Regions from separate parts of the Paenibacillus sp. 01T442 genome, predicted to be linked through region 2. Evidence: riboswitches for the same ligand, from Rfam matches in the RefSeq annotation. Region 2 holds a riboswitch; each other region holds the start of a gene.

Region 1 (6,319 bases), on a different contig from region 2:
AATGATTGGTCTTTAAGGTCAACCGCTAGCTGTCCCTCCATCGCAACACCTTGTAAACGACCCAGAATTACAGCCATTTCCTGTCTGGAAATCGTTTGATTCGGTGCAAAGGCATGATCTGAAATCCCTGTGATCAATCCCTTCGATTTCGCGGTTACGATATACTTGAAATACCAATCTTCTGTGCTAACATCGTCAAAATCTAACTCACCAGTTACTAACTCACTTCCTGTATAACGGACGATGAGTGCCGCAAACTCTGCTCTTGTTAATTCGCGTTTCGGCTCAAAATTAGTTCCGTTACCTTCCATAAATCCCAACGTAGTGACTTTAGCTACTGCTTCCAGTGCCCAACTGGAAATAGCAACAGCATCTTCATATTTTGTAGCCAGTGTGTTTTTGGTTTCTTCGGTTGGTTCCGTAGGTTCCGCAGGCTTACCAGGGTTATTAGGGTTAACAACGTTACCACTACCCCCTCCTACTGGCGGGGTATATGCCTCACCAATGTCTTTCCCAAGATCTTTCGTGTACTGCCAACGAAGAACGTCGTTATTCTGTAATGTGTAGATACCCGCGCTGTATTTTGGAAAGACCCCGTTCACGGAGTACATCCAGCCACTTAGCTGTCCTTTATCAAACTCCCCTAAGTGATCAATCGATTGTACATAGATGCTTGCACCTGAACCTGTATAAGACAGAGCAGTACTTTGGGTACCAAGTACCCGTTGTAGCAACGTAAACGCTGTATCGCCAGATTGCAAGGTAACCGTTATTGGAGCAATGATATCTCCTTCACCCAGAGAGCGTTTCTCAACAGAAAGTGTAACCTTTTGTGTAGTACTAGGTCCAGATCCACCACCAGGACCAGGCGCTGTTACTAACGTCGATTTAAAGGCTAAGAACTCCGTGAAATGCTTCGTTTTAATAATTAAGTCGCCATTCTCACTGTAAGCATACACATCATCGTTTCGATAGTTGCTGTTGTCATATTTATGTATTGCAGTGAAATTACCGTTTTCATCTATGAAACCGGCGTTACGATCACCCATCCCCTTCAATTTCAGTGTAACGTGTTGATTAAACTGGATGCGGCTATCACCACCCACTTTAATGCGTGAATCGATACTGTCTAGTCTACTACCACTGCCGGTAAGTACTCCACTTACTTTATTCGTCACAGAGTTATCGGTTGTACTCAGAATGCTTGGCAATTGAATCTTATTATTCCACGCAACTGATGTAACTTCTGTATAAGCCGGTATATCCAACTCCGTACTGCCTCGTTTAGCAATAACCTCTGGCAAAAATGGTGTCGTGAATGAAAGAGTAATCTTGTTCGTCGCTGGATCATTATCATCCGTCGAGAAGGATACATTGGACTCATTCGCACCAACATTGACGATCTGATCACTCGTCGTGCTCACATTATGAATGGTCAACTTATTACTTGCCGAGTTACTAACCAAGGCTGCTGGCAATGCTTGGAGCTTAAGAGCTCCTGTTTGACCTTGACCTGCAAAAGTTATAACAAGATCTTGTTGATTGCTTTCTTGCGTAATATGATCAATCGTCAAACCTGTAGTGCCAGGATCGAAACTCCAATTCGCTGCGGTATTAGCACCAGAAGTGAACGTGTCGCCGACTAGTTTAATCTGCAAACTAGGGTTGAGTATTCCGATGTTCGTATTCGAAGCGATCGCAATGGAAGGCCAACGGCCATAATAAAACGTAACGATATCATCGTCGTTTAAAATATAATCTGCTGCACCGACTTGCGGTGATACCCCGTTAACTTTGTACATCCAACCGTCGTATCCGCCAAGAGTTCCTGCAGTTTGACCTGCAATTGAGGAGAGATAGGGACCATAACTACTGTTTTGAATGACAAAGTTGATGTTAGACTTCTCGAGCACTTGTTTCAAAGCATCCATGGCTGTCGGCTGACTGCCATAGACTGCTGCAGTTATCGACTGTTGTGGCAGTATCGGACTATTAATGCCATTAACATTTATTTGTACGGTAGTTAAATTTGGCTTATCTGCTAAACGCTGCCAAACTGATTTACTCTGCTGAATATCTGTTAGTGCGATCAATACTTGTTCTGTTGCCATTAAGTTCTGTTTTAGATCTGTCACTTGCCAGGAAAAAGTGCCATCTGGAAGCACGAAGTTATAAACGGCATCTACAACTGTTTGATTGTTGACGACCCAGTTTGGGGACAATACATCTTCTCTAATAGCCACCAGACCTGATACAGACGTTGCCCAGCTGTTGGAGTTGTCCCCATTGCCCCATTGACCTGGGGAATCAAAGCCAGCATTAGTTAATTGTCTTTGCTTCAATAAAGCCTTAGCACGGTTAGCCGCAGTTACTGCAGCACTATTCGATTGATAATTCCCTAAAGCTAGCAGTGCCATCCCTGTAATATCTGTATCTGATTCACTTCCAAAGAAAGCAAACCCGCCATCAGACAATTGTAAGCTAAGTAAGTAACTTAACGCTTTCTCCTTGGCTGCATCGTTCCAGCTCCCGACGTTGTATCCCCTTTTCTTACCTGTATCCAGAGCAAGCATCGTCCATATCTGTCGATTAGATTCTCCGAAGGAACCTGTTGATGGATTTTGCTGAGCTGCTAACTCTGCGTACAAATTACGATTCGTTTCCCATGCATGGGAAGGATCAAGATTCATGGCCAACAATCCGAAGATTAAATTGATGTGGTAAGTACTATGATCGGTTGCTAATAAATCACCAGGATCACTTTGTTCCCAAGAAGGCAGCGTCCACTTACCATTATGCAAATCTTCCCCTGCTCCCCATAGCGCAACCATTTGCCACCATGAGTTGAGATTAGACCGATTTTGCTCATAAAATGAGACCGTATCCGCAATCATTGTATTTAATTTCGTACTTGGATTTGCATCGACTGCTCTCGCAACTTGTGGGACGAGCAATAAAGTTATTAGTGCCAAACTTAGAAGAGCAGAAATCCCTTTTTTCATCATCAAACTGAACAAACTAATCACCTTCATCTTCCTTAAAATAGTGGATAAACGAAAAACACCCTTCCCCGAGTTCCAGAGGAAAGATGTCTTTGTAAGAATCGTGTTAATCTAACGACTAACCACTCTTTTTGGCAAATGCAAAGAAACATCTTCCTCCCATCCTCGTGAGAAAAAAAATACATTACTTATCAGGCAGGTCTCCTGGCTTCGCTTCATCGCTTGTACAATCTCCTTCCCCTCTTGTTATCGAGAGTGGCTATGATTGTTAGCTCAGCGTTACAGTGGCGGGACCGCATCGGAATTGAACCGAACTTCCCTTTTAAGCTTCCGCTAGATTCAGCAGAAAGCACCTATTAAGCTAGTTTATGAAATTGTTTGTAATCATGACGAATTTTACATGACTTCATCGTAATAGACAATCCTTTTTTTCACAAACAAAAAAAGGCAACCCCACCAAGACCCCTAGGCCTCGTGGGATTACCTCTCTTTTTACCCGAGCAATCCGTAAATCAATATTTACAAATGCTGCGCGTAATAATAACTAGTAAAATGAAAAGTACTAAGATACTAGCGGCCGAATTGTTTTTCGGAGGGCAAGCAACTGCTTGCGTGTGAACCGGTTTCGGGAACACAAATTCAGTTTGTTGGTAGGACGCGTGCAGGTGGATATTATTGTGCATCGGTTGTTGCATAATTGGCGCTGGCGCTGGAAGCGGTGTAGGCATTGGCATTGGCATCGGGGTTGGCATTGGCATTGGCATTGGTTGCATTGGGTAATTCGGAACTTTAACATATTCCATGGAAGAGCACCTCCTTCATATTTTCCCAAAAGGGACTTACACAGGCTTACTGTTTAACTCAGAGGTTATTGTTGAAGTTGGGTGAATAGCTTACAACATCAGTCTATGGGGAAGCACCTACGTTGCACACGGTAAATACCCAGTTTATAAATAAATTGGGTGGGTGTCATGGGCGAACGAGCATAATTTGGAGATAGTCGATTATTTCGACTTGCAGCGGCTACTTCTCCACTTGCTCATCCTGTAACTCGATTATTTCGACTTGCAGCGGCTACTTCTCCACTTGCTCATCCCGTAACTCGATTATTTCGACTTGCAGCGGCTACTTCTCCACTTGCTCATCCTGTAACTCGATTATTTCGACTTACAGCGGCTACTTCTCCACTTGTTTCCTGTAACTCGATTATTTCGACTTACTCCTCTTCCCCATCCGTATACACAAAAAGGACCGCCCCCTCATCAGAGGGAGCAGTCCTAATCGCCTTACACGTATGGGTTATTCTCACGTTCGAAGCCAATCGTCGTCTTGGCGCCGTGCCCTGAGTAGACGATGACGTCGTCATCCAGCAGGAACAACTTATCCTGGATGGAATCCAGCAGGGTATTGTTGTCTCCACCAAGCAGGTCGGTACGACCGACCGATAGTTTAAACAACACATCACCACTGAACAGGTGTTTGTCATACAAGAAGCTCACGCTTCCTGGCGAGTGGCCTGGGGTGTGGAACACCTTGAGCTTAATGCCCAGGAACTCCAGCACTTGCCCCTCATCCAGCGCGAACTCTGCCGGGTCCGTCTCAACTAAAGTCCCAAGTTCTGGCCAGCGAGCGGAGCCATTCTTCTTCGGATTCGTCAGCCAATCGGCTTCTAGGTCGTGAATATACACCGGACAGCCCTTGAGCTTACGAATCTCGTCAACGCCCCCAATGTGATCGAAATGCGCATGCGTCAGTAGAATCGCCACGATATCCATGTCGGCAATTTTCTTAATCAGCGACTTCGGATTCATACCGGGATCGATAATAATACCTTGATTCGTCTCTGGATTCGACAGTAAGTACGCGTTCGTCTGAACCGTACCCAGGACGAAGGATTGAATGTTGATCATCGTGATGCCACCCTCACCTTTTAGAACGACTCGATCAATGAACGAAGTTCCTTCACAATAACAGCATGATATCCGTTACCTTCGCCATATTGACGGCCCATTTCGGCTCTGGCTACTTGAATTTTTTCGTTATAATCTGCCGCATCGCGATCTGGATTTTCTTTCTTGAACTGCGTCATAACCGCTTGCACGTTTTTCGGACGAGGCCCCCAGTGCCCAAGCGAGAATCCGCCTGTATCTGTGAATACGACGATCGGAATCCCACGTCCGCCGCCTGTTAAGAACTGATCAATTACATCATAATTTTGCTCAATAATGAGAACCTCGGTTGGAACGCCGCTATCTTCCAAAGCCTTGAATACAACAGGCACGTTGCGAACAACGTCGCCACACCAGTCAGCAGCAATAATCAAGCAGCGAAGATCATCGCGATTGTTAAGAGATTCGAAATATTCCTTATCCTCTTCATTGTCCCAAGCAAAGCCATCATAATAAGCTAAAAATTGCTCTTTATTTTTTTCCATACTTTCGATAAACTGTTTCGGCTTGAGGCCAGTACCCAGCTTACTAGCAAGATTTGCACCCATCGTTGTCATCCTCCCAGGATCATCCTATTTCTCATTCATTGTATCAAAAGCAGGCGAAACCGCCAAATCAACCTTACTAGATTTTCTTTTTTCTTTTGAGATAAAATTGATAGCCCGCATACAGGATTGTCAGCACGATCGCAGCGATAATCAAAGGTTTAATATAAGGCCCTGCGTACTCGCCAATCGTCTCCCAGTTGTCCTTCAATTTCATGCCCAAATAAATATACAGAAAGGAGTAAGGAACCAAAGCTAATGCCGTGTAAAGGGAGAATTTCCCCAAAGGCATCTTCGCCATACCGCCTGGCAATGAGATCGCATGACGCACAATCGGAATAAATCTCGCTGTAAAAATCATACCCGTGCCGTACCGGTTAAACCAGCTTTCCGCCACATCGATATGATGCTTGCTGATCAGCAGGTATTTGCCATATCTCTCCAGAAATGGCCTGCCGCCATAACGTCCGATCCAATATAGCACGATTTGGGCCAAAGTTCCCCCGACGACCGCGCAAACCATACCACCTACGAAGTTAATTTGACCTTTGGATACGAGATACCCTGCGTAGGCTAAAAGCAATTCGTTCGGAATGACCTCCAGCATAAGTCCAAGGAATATTCCCCAGTACCCCAAACCTTCCAAATACACCAAAACACTTTGAATCAACTCATGCATACGTAACCCTCTCTTCGTTTCACTTTCCCATACATTGGCAACTTACTTAGCTGGAAAAAGTACATCTAATTGGGCCCATAGGGTCAAAAGAAAGAGAATAGCTGGATTTTATCCATCTAAATTCGCCTATTCCACTCGAAATTA
Region 2 (7,588 bases):
AGCGTCTATGATGAGATCGTGCAAGTGGCGGATGAGGATGCCATCCAAACGATGAGGGATTTGGCGAGCAAGGAAGGTATCCTTGTCGGTCCTTCGGCTGGAGCCTCAGTATGGACGGGGATGCAGGTTGCAAGAAAGCTCGGAGCAGGAAAGCGAGTGCTTTGCATTGCACCAGATACAGGTGAGCGATATTTAAGTATGGATCTCTTTTAACTCGTGTACGAGGTGGAAAGGGGCGCTAGAGTCACTTGGATGGTTATCCAGTGGCTTTTTATTTTGCCAATTCTAGTGGAATTTTCGAATATAGATAAATATTCTGCCTTTCTTCCGCGATCAGTAATTGAATTAGGACAGCAATTCATTGTAAGATGAATGGATGAATGAAACATATCTCAGAAAGGTAGGTTTAACCATGGATACTTTGAAGCTTAAAATTCTCGATTTACTAAAGGAAGACGCCCGCAGGAGCGCGGATCTGATCGCCACCATGTTAGGAACGGCGGAGGCCGAAGTTGCGCGAGCGATAAGCGAGATGGAAGCGGATAAGGTCATTGTCAAATACGCGACAGTCGTGAACTGGAGCAAAGTAGATGACGAAAAGGTTACCGCCCTAATTGAAGTGCAAATTACGCCGGAGCGCGGGCGCGGGTTTGATGCGATTGCGGAACGGATCTATTTATATCCGGAAGTCAAATCGGTGTATCTCATGTCTGGCGCGTATGACTTGCTCGTTGAGATTGAGGGGAGCTCGCTCAAACAGGTGGCTTCATTCGTTTCCAACAAGTTATCGCCAATCGACCGTGTGCTTTCTACGAAAACGAATTTTATTTTGAAAAAATACAAACAAGACGGCATTATTTTCGAAGATCAGGAAGATGATCACCGAATGCTTGTTTCGCCGTAAGGGAGAGGTAGCGCTATGATCAAGGATGAGACTACGATTCAATCAAGCAAAAAATCGATGCAGGACTACCTCGCTCCTGCGGTACGTGAAATGAAGCCTTCTGGGATTCGGAAGTTTTTTGATCTCGTTAGCAATAGTAAAGAGGACATCATCTCACTAGGTGTTGGCGAACCTGACTTTTCCACACCTTGGCACGTTCGTGAAGCAGCTGTACATTCCTTGGAGCGCGGCAGAACGAAATATACGCCAAACTCTGGTATTCCTGAGCTCCGCGAAGCGATTGCAAACTATTTGTATACATCCTTTAAAGTGAAATATGAGCCTTCGAACGAGGTGCTTGTAACGGTAGGCGGCAGTGAAGCTATTGATCTAGCGCTGCGTTCACTAATTACACCTGGGGATGAGATTCTGATTCCTGAGCCTTGTTATATTTCTTACTCGCCAATCACGGCCATTAGTGGTGGTGTGCCAGTGGGTATCGAAACTTTTGCGAAGGATCAGTTTAAATTGACGGAAAAGGCACTTCGCGATGCGATTACGCCAAAATCCAAAATATTAATTCTATGCTATCCTAGTAATCCAACTGGCGGCATTATGACGTATGAAGATTGGCTCCCGATTGCCAAAGTTGTTGAAGAGCATGATCTGATTGTCATCTCCGATGAAATTTATGCGGAATTGACGTACGGCCAGAAGCATGTGAGCTTCGCAGCAGTTCCTGGGATGCAGGATCGGACGATTCTCGTTAGCGGATTCTCCAAAGCTTTCGCAATGACAGGCTGGCGGATGGGGTATGCTTGCGGTCACAGAGAGCTCATCTCAGCTATGACCAAGATTCACCAATATACGGTCATGTGTGCGCCTGTCATGGGGCAAGTAGCTGCACATGAAGCGTTGACGAATGGCTTGGAAGAGAAAGACCGGATGATTGAATCCTATAATCAACGGAGACGATTAGTTGTCAAAGGCTTCCGTGAAGTCGGACTTGAATGCCATGAACCACAAGGCGCATTCTATGCGTTCCCTAGCATTGTGGCAACAGGATTAACTTCGGATGAATTCGCACAACGACTTTTGTATGAGTCTAAGGTAGCTGCAGTGCCTGGTGATGTATTTGGTTTAGGTGGAGAAGGTTTTCTACGATGCTCTTATGCCTATAGTGTTTCCCAACTGAATGAAGCATTAGAGAGAATCGGTAATTTCTTACGGAAATTATAATATTCTTTGTAAATTCATATGTTCATAGGAGACGAAAACTGGTATTCTAAGAGTAAGGAGGGATGAGCATGGCTTTTATGGAATATCAGCTTACTAACTTTCAGAAGCAATTTCAAATTCGCGAGCAAGAGTTCGGACAGCGTTGGCTGACCAGAAATGCCAAGAAGCAAAATTCCCTAGCTTTACTTGAAGAAGAGATCCATACATTGAGACGTAAAATGGAACAGATGGTCATGGAAGGTCGAGAAATGACATCTGATGCGGTAGTTGAATTAAGTACGATACTGGATCAAAAAATAAATGAATATATGACATCTGGAAAGAAAAGTCGGTGAAAACCGACTTTTCTGGCGACTATCGATAAAGAGAGAGTACTTGACGGAGGGAAATACATACACATGAAAGCAAAATGGTTATTCGTTGTCATGCTAGGAATGATATTAATGCTTACAGCTTGTGGTGGACCGAAGGCAGATGTATCGGTATTTATGATGGGACCAAACGGGTTTCCAAGTGAAGCGGCGGAGAAGCTGGAAGTATCTCTGAAATCCAAGGTAGGCGAAATTCCTACAGTGAAGTTGAATACATCACCTATTTTTTCATTGGAAAAAATGATTGTTGAGCTTGCTGCTGGTGGTAACGGGATCTTCATCTTGGGAGAAGAGCAGTTCAAAGGCTTGAGCAACCAAGCAGGATTCGTTTCATTGGATAACATCATCAACCCTAAGGATTATCCAGATGGGGTTATCGAGATCAAAGAAGAAGGTAAGGCCGCGGAGAAGCATCTGTACGGCATTCCACTTACTGGAAACAAATGGATGAAAGAACAAGGCTTTGAAGGTAAAGGATTATACGCGTTCATTCCTCAGAATGCTCCAAAAATGGACGAGGCGCTGAAAGTTATCCAAATTATTGCGCAAAAATAAGCGAACATCTATAATCGACTAATAGCACCAATGTATAATTTGCAACTGTAGGTACTGGTAATATTCCAAATGGAACATTATTAGTTCAGGGGAAGCCGGTTAAAATCCGGCACGGTCCCGCCACTGTAATTCAGTCTTGTGAAAGTCTGGAGAGTCAGAATACCTGCCTATAGTGCCGATACAACATCCTTCGAGGAAAAGGATCGCGTTAAATCAGGAAGCAGCGCACGTAAGTTCGTTGCCATATACCGCGATTTATCGTCTCCTTCGTTCCTAGTGAACAAGGGGATTTTTTTTGGCTGTAAATTGAAAATAAGGAAAAGAGGGCTAAAGTGATGAAACAGAGCAATTTCAAAAGGGGTCTTATCTTAACATTAGCGGTTGCGACCGCGATCTCGTTAGCGGCATGTGCGAAGAAGGAAACAGAAATTACGGATCCATCGAAACTAGGTGGTGCGGGGACGAAGGCACCCGTAACGTCGGCAACTCCTGCCGCTGCGAAGAAAACGACGTATCCATTGAAAGTAAAAGATGTGACAGGTAAAGAGTTTACGTTCGACAAAGCGCCAGAACGAATCGCGTCGGTCTCGCCAGCAGAGACAGAATCGCTGTTTGCGATTGGACTAGAAGCGAATATTGTCGGTGTATCGGATTATGACGATTATCCGGAAGCAGCAAAATCGAAGCCGAAGCTAGGCAGCATTACGAAGCCCAATATGGAGGCAGTCATTGCTACGAATGCGAATATTGTTATCACTGGTGTTTCCATGAATGCTAAAACAGTGGATGACTTGCGTGCGATGAACATTAACGTGTTTAAAGTAGATCCCAAAACACTTGATGATGCGATCAATAATATTCAAACGTTTGGACTGATTACCGATCATCAAGAACAAGCGGAGAAAGTTGTCGCTAAAATGAAAGCGGATCGTCAGAAAGTTGTCGATGCTGTAAAAGATGTGAAGCAAGAGAATAAGAAAAAAGTGTATATGGAATTTGCCCCAGGCTGGACCGTAGGAAGCGGTGTGTTCATGGATGAATTAATTACCCTATCTGGGGGGATTAATGTTGCTGCGGATAAAGCAGGCTGGTATGAAATCAGTGAAGAGAAAATCATTCAACAGAACCCGAACGTGATCTTATTCGCAAACGGGATTGTTGATATCAAGAGCAAGAAGCCGTTAGAAGAAATTATTCGTACGCGCGGTGGGTGGGATGCGATTGACGCCGTGAAAAATAAACGTGTGATAGGTCTTGACCAGAACTCCGTAAGCCGCCCAGGTCCGAGACTGACGGATGGACTACTGGAAATGGCGAAAGGGATCTATCCTGAATTGGTGAAATAATGAAAAGAAAATTGATGTTTGGAGGAGGAGTAGGCGTTCTACTCCTTCTTCTTTCTATTGTGGTGAGTTTATCCATCGGGTCGGCACAGCTTCCACTTTCACAAATCGTGGGGATTCTAGCGAAGCATCTTCCTTGGATAGGAAGTCATGTCGAGGTGAACTGGCCGCAATCTTCGGAACAAATCATTAATAAAGTAAGAATCCCTCGCATGTTACTAGGTATTCTTGTAGGGGCTGTACTCTCCATAGCTGGTGCTGGTTTCCAAGGGGTTCTGCGCAATCCGCTTGCCGATCCTTACTCGTTGGGCGTATCTTCAGGAGCTTCTGTTGGGGCTGCAGTTCTTATTTATTTCGGGCTGCAGTTCGCTTGGTTCGGGCAATGGTCGATCCCCATTGTGGCTTTCGCGACGGGGCTTATTTCCCTGTTCTTGGTCTTGAAGCTAGCGATGATTGATGGGAAGCTAAAGATGGAAACGCTGATTCTATCCGGCGTTGTGATGCAAGCCTTTCTTGGGGCGTTTGTATCGTTCTTAGTTTCGATTTCGAACCAAACGGTGAATGAAATTATTTTCTGGCTCATGGGCAGTCTATCGATGCGTGGATGGGCATATACGTATATGATTTTACCTTATCTACTAATCGGTATAGTGATTCTGCTAAGCTATGCGAGATCATTAAACCTGCTGGCATTAGGAGAGCGTCAGGCTGCACATCTCGGTGTTCATGTTGAGCGTACGAAACTGATCGTACTCATCGCTTCGACGTTGATCACGGCTGCTGCCGTGTCTGTCGCAGGGGTGGTTGGCTTTGTTGGGCTGATCGTACCGCACTTGGTGCGACTGTTGGTTGGTCCGGATTATCGACTAATCATTCCTTTATCCGCGATCTGCGGTGGTATTTATGTGTTATGGGCGGACACATTAGCTCGAACTCTCCTAAGTCCTACGGAAATTCCTCTGGGAGTGATTACGGCGTTTCTGGGTGCACCATTTTTTGCCTATCTGCTCCATAAAGATAAGAAAACGTTAAGAGGTTGATCACGATGATTCAAGTGGAGGGGCTCTTTCAGAGCTTTCGAGAACAACAAGTGTTGGATAATATAAGCTTCGAGGTCGAGCAAGGGGAGTTTTTTGGGATCATTGGTCCGAATGGCAGCGGGAAATCTACATTACTGCGACTTTTATCCGGCATGGATCCGGTCATGCATGGCCATGTGCTTTTAAAAGGAAAAAAGGTATCATCGTATTCGCGCAAAGAATTGGCCAAATGGCTCGCTGTACTTCAGCAAGATGCGTTGCCGCCTGTTGGCTTCACGGTTCGTGAAGTCGTGGAGATGGGACGCTACCCGTTCCAAAATTGGTTAGGGGAAGATACGACTGAATCAGATGGACTCATTGATGCCATTATCACAAAGCTTGAGTTGGAAGGACTCGTAGATCGCACGATTGAGCGACTAAGTGGTGGGGAGCGGCAGCGTGTTGCACTTGCCAAGGTGATGGCTCAGCAGCCAAGCTTGCTCATGCTCGATGAGCCGACTACTTTTCTAGATATCGGTTATCAAATACAGATGATGGATTATATTCGTTCTTGGCAGCAGGAGTCGGAATTAACGGTTATAGCTGTTCTGCATGATTTGAATTTGGCTGCGCAGTATTGCACGAGATTGATGATCGTACATGAGGGGCGAGTAACCGCCATCGGAACACCTGCAGAAATTATTACAAGTACACAAATAGCTGAAGTATATGGAACAGAGCCGATTGTACTTAAACACCCGGTGAGTGATGTTCCACAGATTTTATTACAACCTGGGAATTAATAAAGGGCTGGAGGAAGTTGATAATGAACAATTTACATAACTTGATAAACGCGATTGAACCTATCCATCAAGAGGTGGCTCTGCAAGCCAATGACCATTTGAATCAATTGACGAAGCCGCAAGGAAGCTTGGGAAAGCTTGAGGATATCGCACGCCAAGTCGCTGGGATTACAGGTGAAGTGATGCCGACTTTTGAGAAAAAAGCGGTTATTGTCATGGCTGGTGATCATGGTGTTTGTGAGGAAGGCATCAGTGCCTTCCCGGCGGCAGTGACACCGCAAATGGTACTCAATTTCTTGTATGGCGGGGCTGCTGTAAATGTCCTTGCTAGACATGCCGGAGCAGATGTGGTTTGTGTAGATATGGGGGTTAATGCGGATTTGGAGCACCCCAATCTTGTCTCTCGCAAAGTTAGAAAAGGCACGCGCAACATGGCGAAGGAAGCGGCACTTTCTTTGGAGGAGACGACCCAAGCGATTGTAGCTGGCAGTGAAATTGTGGACGATTTGGTGGCAAAAGGGTACCGGCTTTTCGCTACGGGTGAAATGGGGATTGGCAATACGACGGCGAGCGCAGCAATCTTATGCGCACTGACGGGATTAGACGCTAGTATTGCTGTAGGTCGTGGAACCGGCATCGACGATGCGACTTGGCTGCATAAGCAGTCGGTTGTGAGTACGGCGCTGGATGTGAATGGGTTGACTGGGCGTGGAGTAGGTGCGAGTGCAAGTGCAAGTGCAAGTGCAAGTGCAAGTGCGAGTGCAAGTGTGAGTGCAAGTGTGAGTGCAAGTGCAGAAGAAGGGTCAAGTGGTGATTATGCACTTGAGGTGTTGAGCAAAGTCGGCGGATTGGAGATCGCCGGTCTCGTTGGGGTAATTCTGGGCGCAGCGAAGCATCGCTGCCCGGTTGTCGTCGACGGTTTCATTTCGTCGACCGCGGCGCTCGTGGCGAGCCGATTAGCCCCACTAAGCGCGTCCTACATGCTCGCCTCGCACTTATCGCAGGAGCAGGGACATGCGAAGGTGCTCGAGTCGGTTGGCCTCGCGGCGATGCTGCAGATGGATATGCGACTGGGTGAAGGCACAGGCGCAGTGCTTGTGTTCAACTTGATCGATGCCGCAGGCAAGATCATGAAGGAAATGGCGACCTTCGAAAGCGCAGGCGTTTCGAGGGAGTAGCAAGCAGAGAGAAGGAGGAGAACACGATGGCGGTTCTGGTAACGGGCGGCGCGCGCAGCGGCAAGAGCTCCTTCGCAGAGAAGCTAGCCATGCATCGCTGCCAGCAGGGGATTTACATTGCGACCTCCCACATCTACGATGAAGAAATGAGAGAGCGGGTGAGTCTGCACCAGCAGATGAGACTTAACTCGGGTTTC
Region 3 (6,319 bases), on a different contig from region 2:
TATTTTCGGCTGCATGGTCATAATGGAAGCAAGATTCAGAAGCTGTTTCTGACCGCCTGATAGTTCGGTAACCGATTTATGAAACCATTCCTGTATGCCGAAAAAGCTTGCCATTTCCGCAACTCGTCGACGAATTTCTAGTGTACTGTATCCAAGACTTTCAAGTCCAAAGGCAAGCTCATGCCAGACCTTGTCTGTCACAATTTGATTGTCTGGAGATTGCAGCACATAGCCGATTTGAGCGACTTGTATACGTCGATCTAGATGTTCAAGGGGCATCCCATCATATAAAATCTCGCCACTTCGTGCTCCGTGCGGTGTAAGATCTGTTTTCAAATGACGTAAGAGGGTTGATTTGCCGCAACCTGACTTACCACAGATGGTAATAAATTCGCCTTGTTTTATAGTCAAAGTGACGTCACGTAACGCATTCCCAGGGGATCCAGGATAGGAGAATGTTAGTTGTCGGATTGTAAAGACTTCCATTTGATATCCTCCGAAATATTAATAATAAGCGGTATTGCGCATAGGAATGCATAAGTCGTAAAGACACTGATACTGTAAATGGAAAGCCCTACACCTCGCATGGAAGGGAAGTATCGGAAATACATAGCCTTTGTAACAGCTCCTATCAGGAGATAACCTCCGCTTACAACTAGAGCGATTAGTGCAGTTTTGTCGCGGCTATCCCATGTAAATATTGAAAATGCGGTTCTTCCCTGTAATCCGTACCCTCGGCTTTTCATCGAATCAGCGGTTTCAATGGCATTCTCAAGCATCCAGGTCACCATGATAGATAGAATCCGAATACCATGCTTGATTCTACGAATGAGACTACCCGTGGATATATCCCGACCGATACATTTTTGTGCATTGGAAACGATGGTAATCTGAGCTTTAAAGCGGGGTACAAAACGCAGCACCATCGAAAAAATGAGCGACAATGCTGGAATTATTTTTCCAAACAAATAAATAAATTTATCCGATGTCATAACAGCGTTATAACAAGAAAACCAACAGATAACGGAAATGAACATAGTTGCTGCTGCAAGACCATAGGTAATAGATTCCAGGGTTAGCGGATTGCCGTTATGCAAGTACGTTAATATCGTAACCCCTTCGTGATTAAAGGCAGGATTAATAAGCGCAGTTAGGATAAGAAAAGGAAGCATATAGACGAAGTTGAACTTGATTGCTTTCTTTCCGTTCAGATAGATGGAATAGGCAAAGGCCAAGCTAAGGGAAATAACTAGGCTTACTGGATGCATGAAAATCATTGAGAACAAGATGACGAATGTAAAATACAAAAAGTTAATCAGGGGGTGGTAGCTTGAAAAGGAATCCCTCATTGCTTGCCACCGCCAGTTGAATTATACGTATCCCCAACGTCACGGCCTAAATCACACGTGTATACCCACTCAATGACATCGCCTTGTTTCAGTGGATACCGACTTGCTCCATAGTTAGGGAACCAACCGTTCACTTTATACATCCAACCGGATAGCTCCCCACAATCAAATTCATACAGATTATGGATACCTTCAATATAGGCTGAATTGTAAATAGGGGTATTCACAAATTCCATATGAATTTTATTCTTCTTCATCTCTCTTTGTAAGACATTAAATACGGATTCTCCCTCATAAAAAGTAACCTGTTGTGATTTGAAAATAATGCCATCTTTCGGCACAAGCTCAACCTTTTCAGGATCAAGCAATTTCATATTGCCCAGAATCGTTAGGCAGCTAACCGAAAGCGTCACTGTCATTTGCTTGTCAGAAATTTTGGTGTTCTGTGGTTCGATAGGGAGTGGTTTCCCCTCAGGAACAGGATCGGTAAGGTATTGGTCTTTACCTGTCTTGGGGTCAAGCTCCATCGCTTTGGTTGGCGTAGGTTTGGTTCCATCAGGTGTAGCTGGCTTGGGCGTTTCCTTGTTCAACGGTGTAGCATCTTGAGTCGCAATAGGCATGGGTTCTTCCGTAGGTTGAGCAGGTACAGGGGTGTTGCTTGGCGTCGTCACGGCGGGATCAGAAGACTTAGTATCTTTCAGTTCTTCAGGAGGTGTCGTTAGCTCCATAGGTTTGGATACTGAAGGTGAGGTCGTCGTTGTGGGACTACTCATTCTAAGTCCAGAAGTAGAAGTAGGATCTGCCTGCTGCCGCGGCATCCCGCTACTGAAGAAAGCTGCCACCAAGACGATCACTATGATCGTCGCAGCAATTATTTTATTTTTCGTTAATCGCATTAGTTCGCCTCTTTAATAAGTTTAGCAGCAGAGAGTAAGCGGTAGAGCATCTCGGCTATTTCAGCTCGAGTGACAGCTGTAGTGGGCTCAATATTCAGCATATCTTGCGATAGAATACCTTCTCGATAGCTAAAAGCTAGCGCATCCCTCGACCACTCAGCTGTTTGGATGTAATCTCCAAATTGAGCTAACATATCTCTCGTTTCAACTGTGTTCAAATTTGTATCCATGCCAGTGAGCTTAGCTGCATTGGCGATCATGACAGCAGCTTCCTGCCTTGTAATCGTATTGTTCGGTGTAAAAGTGGTCTCTGACGTTCCGCTTACGATGCCATAAGAATAAGCTGTGCCTACATAGTCCGCATACCAGGCTGTAGAAGCGACATCATGGAAGTTAGATTGCTTTTGCATAGGTAGACCTAGACTTTTGGTGACTATGGTCGCAAATTCGGCACGCGTCATTGTTTGATTTGGTGAGAATTCAGTGTCAGTCATACCGTTAATAATTCCTCTAGATGAAAGGAATTCAATGGCTGCTTTGTTGGTATGGTTAGCGATATCAGAGAAAGTCTTATTCGCATCGGTAACAGGCATAACTTGTATATCCTTGTGTTTGTTCATTAAGCCGTTAGTGTTGTCAGGCGTTGCTGAGGTAGCTTGTTTGACATCGTTCATTCGATATAAGCTGCTCTTGTTCGCGAGGATTCTTTGAACATTCACTAGCCCATAAAATGACTGCTCTGTCGACATCCCCGTTACACCGCTGCCATCAGAAGTGTGCTTAAATCCCTGTCCTTTTGAATAAAAGGATAGTAAATCATCAACAATGGTATGACCATTCTTAATAAAACGACTATCTTCAATAGTAATACCAAGCTCACATAGCGCCATCAGCACCTGCACGGTGCTCTCCGAAGTTTTTGCACCCCAACTTGCGTAGCCGCCATCGTTGTCCTGTATTTTGGAAAGACGGTTAATGGCCTTTTCCGTAGCTGTTTTTACTTTCGTGTAATTTTGATATTTGGCTAGAGCCTGTAAGGCCATACCCGTAATATCAGGATCTGCAGACACGCCTGAAAGTGCAAATCCGCCATCCGGAAGCTGATTCGATAAGATTTCATCAATATACATGTCTCGAGTAGCCTGCGTTTTGGCGGTTGGATTTATCGGGATATTGTAATTGYCACTGTCAAGGGAAATTAATGCAAATATAGGACCGTTGATACCTTGCCAGATGGTTTTATCGAAGTCCCCGAGCGGCGTAAGTAGATTATAGCCTGCAACATGAGTGGGATCTGCGCCAATTGCGGTTAAGGCTAAAATCAATCGCGAGTATTCGGTGTACTTTTTATCGTGAAGATTGCCTTTTAATTCTTTGACGTAGGTTTCAACGCCTTTGTAATAATTGTCGTAGTAGCTCTGAGGTACGTCATAGCTGGAACGGGCAAGTCCGATAACGGCCCATTCGCCGCCTATCGAACCGACTTCTGGTTCCTTTACAGTTTCAAGCAGATACTCAGCGGTATCCTTTATAGCAACGTCCACAGCCAGATTCGACATCGCAGATACGTGAACGATGCTTACGCTGCTTGCAAAAAGGAACAAAGCAATGAGTAAGGTGAAGATTCTACGATACAGTTTCATTTTGTCCTCCTAAGTTAATAAAATGATAGGGAGCAGTCCATTGGACTGCTCCTTGAAATGGTCTGATGAGCATTAGAAAAAGCCCTTGATTTGAAAGAATCAAGGGCTGTGATGTCAGTATTGGTAGTAGACAACAAGAAAAGCACCCCCTCCATCTTCCGTAGAGTTTGTGAATACACATTAAGGCTGGTCTCCTGACTCATGCGTCAACGCTTCTCTAACCTTCCCGGTATAGTCATACCAGTGGCAATTCATAGAGTCGCTCTTCATTTACAGTGGCGGGACCGTGCTGGATTTGCACCAGACTTCCCAATTAAGCATTACTTATTCCTAATAAGCATGCACCTTAACTATCAATTATTTAATTAGTCTAATCATATAGTCAGTTTAATTGTTTGTCTATGGAAGATTAGTTCTTATTTAGTGTGTTACAATATTCAAAATCAAGTAAGATGCTGGTTCGGATTATAGTCGGAGGAGGGATATCCATGACGTTACAACAATTAAAATACGTAATCGAGGTTGCAAATCGCGGATCTATTAATGAGGCTGCCAAAAGGCTGTTCATTTCTCAACCAAGCCTTTCAAATGCGATCCGGGAGTTGGAAGAAGAAATTCAAATCGCCATCTTTGAAAGATCCAATAAAGGGATATCACTTTCCAAGGAAGGTGTTGAATTTCTGAGTTATGCGCGGCAGGTCGTCGAGCAGGCAGAGTTATTGGAAAGTCGATACTTGAATGCGAAGCCTTCATCGCAGCATTTTTCTGTATCGACTCAGCATTATGCTTTTGCGGTAAATGCCTTCGTAAGTCTGGTTTCGGAATATGGTCAGGATGAATATGAGCTAGCACTGCGTGAAACCAAAACGTATGAAATTATTGAAGATGTAAAGAACTTGCGCAGTGAGATTGGCATCTTATACTTGAACGAATTTAATGGAAAGGTTATAAACAAGCTGCTTAAAAGCGGGAATCTGCAATTCAACAGTTTATTTATCGCCAAACCGCATATTTTTATCAGCATTAAAAATCCCCTCGCGAAGCAATCCATCGTGACCATTGACCAACTTCAAAACTATCCCTATTTGTCATTTGATCAAGGGGAGTACAATTCGTTTCATTTTGCCGAAGAAATTCTCAGTACGATGTCACATCAGAAAAGTATCCGTGTGAATGACCGGGCTACACTATTCAATTTATTAATCGGTTTGAATGGTTACACCATATCAACCGGGGTATTGAGCTCAGATTTGAATGGAAATGAGATAATTCCCGTACCTTTGGATTGTGACGAAATGATTAATGTCGGGTGGATTTCCCATAGCCATATTCCGCTATCTAAGCTTGGTGCAGCTTACGTAGCAGCACTCCACCAGGCAATTGTCCCCATGGCATTCTAACCACATAAGAATTTATAATTTTCCGGTACTCGGAAGAACAAATTATTATTGGCGATAAAAACTACCTTTAAAACGCGGTCGCTCATCCTCGAAGTACTTCGATAGAAGTGTTTCTCATATAGCTTTAAGCTATATCTAGATATAGATAATTCCAGTTACGTTATAACTAATCCTCTGTGATATCTTTGGTGTAACAAATGATTGCAGAGGAGTTTTGTTAAATGGTAAGAAGTAGTAGTTTGGGATATCCGCGTATTGGTGCTGACAGAGAATGGAAGAAAGCACTTGAAGCCTTCTGGGCCGGCAAGCTGGAAGAATCAGAGTTTGAGTTACAACTGCAGGAGATTCGTCTAAATCACTTGCGCAAGCAGAAGGAAAAAGGCATCGATCTTATTCCGGTCAACGATTTCAGCTATTATGATCATATTCTTGATACAGCTGCTATGTTTGGCATTATTCCAGAACGTTTTGCTTTCAAKGGTGGCGCAGTGCCCTTGTCAGTTTATTACGGAGTTGCACGGGGAACGAAAGATGCTACAGCAAGTGAAATGACGAAGTGGTTCAACACCAATTATCACTATATCGTGCCTGAACTGAACGGAGCTTCACCTGTCATTACGGAGAACAAGCCATTAACAGCTTACCGGGAAGCGAAGGCAAAGCTCGGAATCGAAGGAAAGCCAGTCATCGTTGGTCCTTTAACTTTCTTGAAGCTATCCAAAGGGTACAGTCAGTCAGAAACGGACGCTTGGTTGAGCCGATTGATCCCGCTTTATGTACAGATTCTTCAAGAGCTTGCAGCAGAAGGCGTTCAATGGGTACAAATCGATGAGCCGATTCTCGTAACGAAGTTAAGCGATGCAGACATTGAGAGACTTAAAAACATATATGAAACTTTCGCAGCAGCTGTACCAAACCTAAACATTATGCTTCAAACGTATTTTGAATCCGTAGATCGCTATGCTGATATCATCTCATTGCCGGTCAAGGGATTTGGTCTGGATTTCGTTCATGGTCTGGGCGCTAACGTA

Evidence for each region. Region 2 has a riboswitch for cobalamin ahead of AC1DLM_RS18600 (ABC transporter substrate-binding protein). Riboswitches for the same ligand answer to the same signal wherever they lie in the genome.
Region 1: linked by a shared signal. The riboswitch ahead of AC1DLM_RS00245 (DUF4430 domain-containing protein) and the one ahead of AC1DLM_RS18600 (ABC transporter substrate-binding protein) in region 2 are both predicted to bind cobalamin.
Region 3: linked by a shared signal. The riboswitch ahead of AC1DLM_RS00265 (S-layer homology domain-containing protein) and the one ahead of AC1DLM_RS18600 (ABC transporter substrate-binding protein) in region 2 are both predicted to bind cobalamin.

The regions. Positions count from the first base shown of each region.
Region 1 covers NZ_JBFTPF010000001.1:31,484-37,802, reverse strand. Annotated here, with positions in the region: gene AC1DLM_RS00245 (DUF4430 domain-containing protein) at 1-3,026, opposite strand, end outside; cobalamin riboswitch at 3,180-3,374, opposite strand; gene AC1DLM_RS00240 (hypothetical protein) at 3,515-3,805, opposite strand; gene AC1DLM_RS00235 (MBL fold metallo-hydrolase) at 4,289-4,912, opposite strand; gene AC1DLM_RS00230 (thioredoxin family protein) at 4,933-5,499, opposite strand; gene uptA (undecaprenyl phosphate transporter UptA) at 5,576-6,175, opposite strand.
Region 2 covers NZ_JBFTPF010000023.1:27,926-35,513, forward strand. Annotated here, with positions in the region: gene cysK (cysteine synthase A) at 1-213, shown strand, start outside; gene AC1DLM_RS18580 (Lrp/AsnC family transcriptional regulator) at 413-904, shown strand; gene AC1DLM_RS18585 (aminotransferase class I/II-fold pyridoxal phosphate-dependent enzyme) at 920-2,122, shown strand; gene AC1DLM_RS18590 (aspartyl-phosphate phosphatase Spo0E family protein) at 2,191-2,457, shown strand; gene AC1DLM_RS18595 (hypothetical protein) at 2,521-3,048, shown strand; cobalamin riboswitch at 3,081-3,233, shown strand; gene AC1DLM_RS18600 (ABC transporter substrate-binding protein) at 3,384-4,394, shown strand; gene AC1DLM_RS18605 (FecCD family ABC transporter permease) at 4,394-5,431, shown strand; gene AC1DLM_RS18610 (heme ABC transporter ATP-binding protein) at 5,437-6,213, shown strand; gene AC1DLM_RS18615 (nicotinate-nucleotide--dimethylbenzimidazole phosphoribosyltransferase) at 6,237-7,391, shown strand; gene cobU (bifunctional adenosylcobinamide kinase/adenosylcobinamide-phosphate guanylyltransferase) at 7,418-7,588, shown strand, end outside.
Region 3 covers NZ_JBFTPF010000001.1:40,069-46,387, forward strand. Annotated here, with positions in the region: gene AC1DLM_RS00250 (ATP-binding cassette domain-containing protein) at 1-486, opposite strand, end outside; gene AC1DLM_RS00255 (energy-coupling factor transporter transmembrane component T) at 459-1,349, opposite strand; gene AC1DLM_RS00260 (DUF4430 domain-containing protein) at 1,346-2,245, opposite strand; gene AC1DLM_RS00265 (S-layer homology domain-containing protein) at 2,245-3,888, opposite strand; cobalamin riboswitch at 4,056-4,252, opposite strand; gene AC1DLM_RS00270 (LysR family transcriptional regulator) at 4,377-5,288, shown strand; gene metE (5-methyltetrahydropteroyltriglutamate--homocysteine S-methyltransferase) at 5,510-6,319, shown strand, end outside.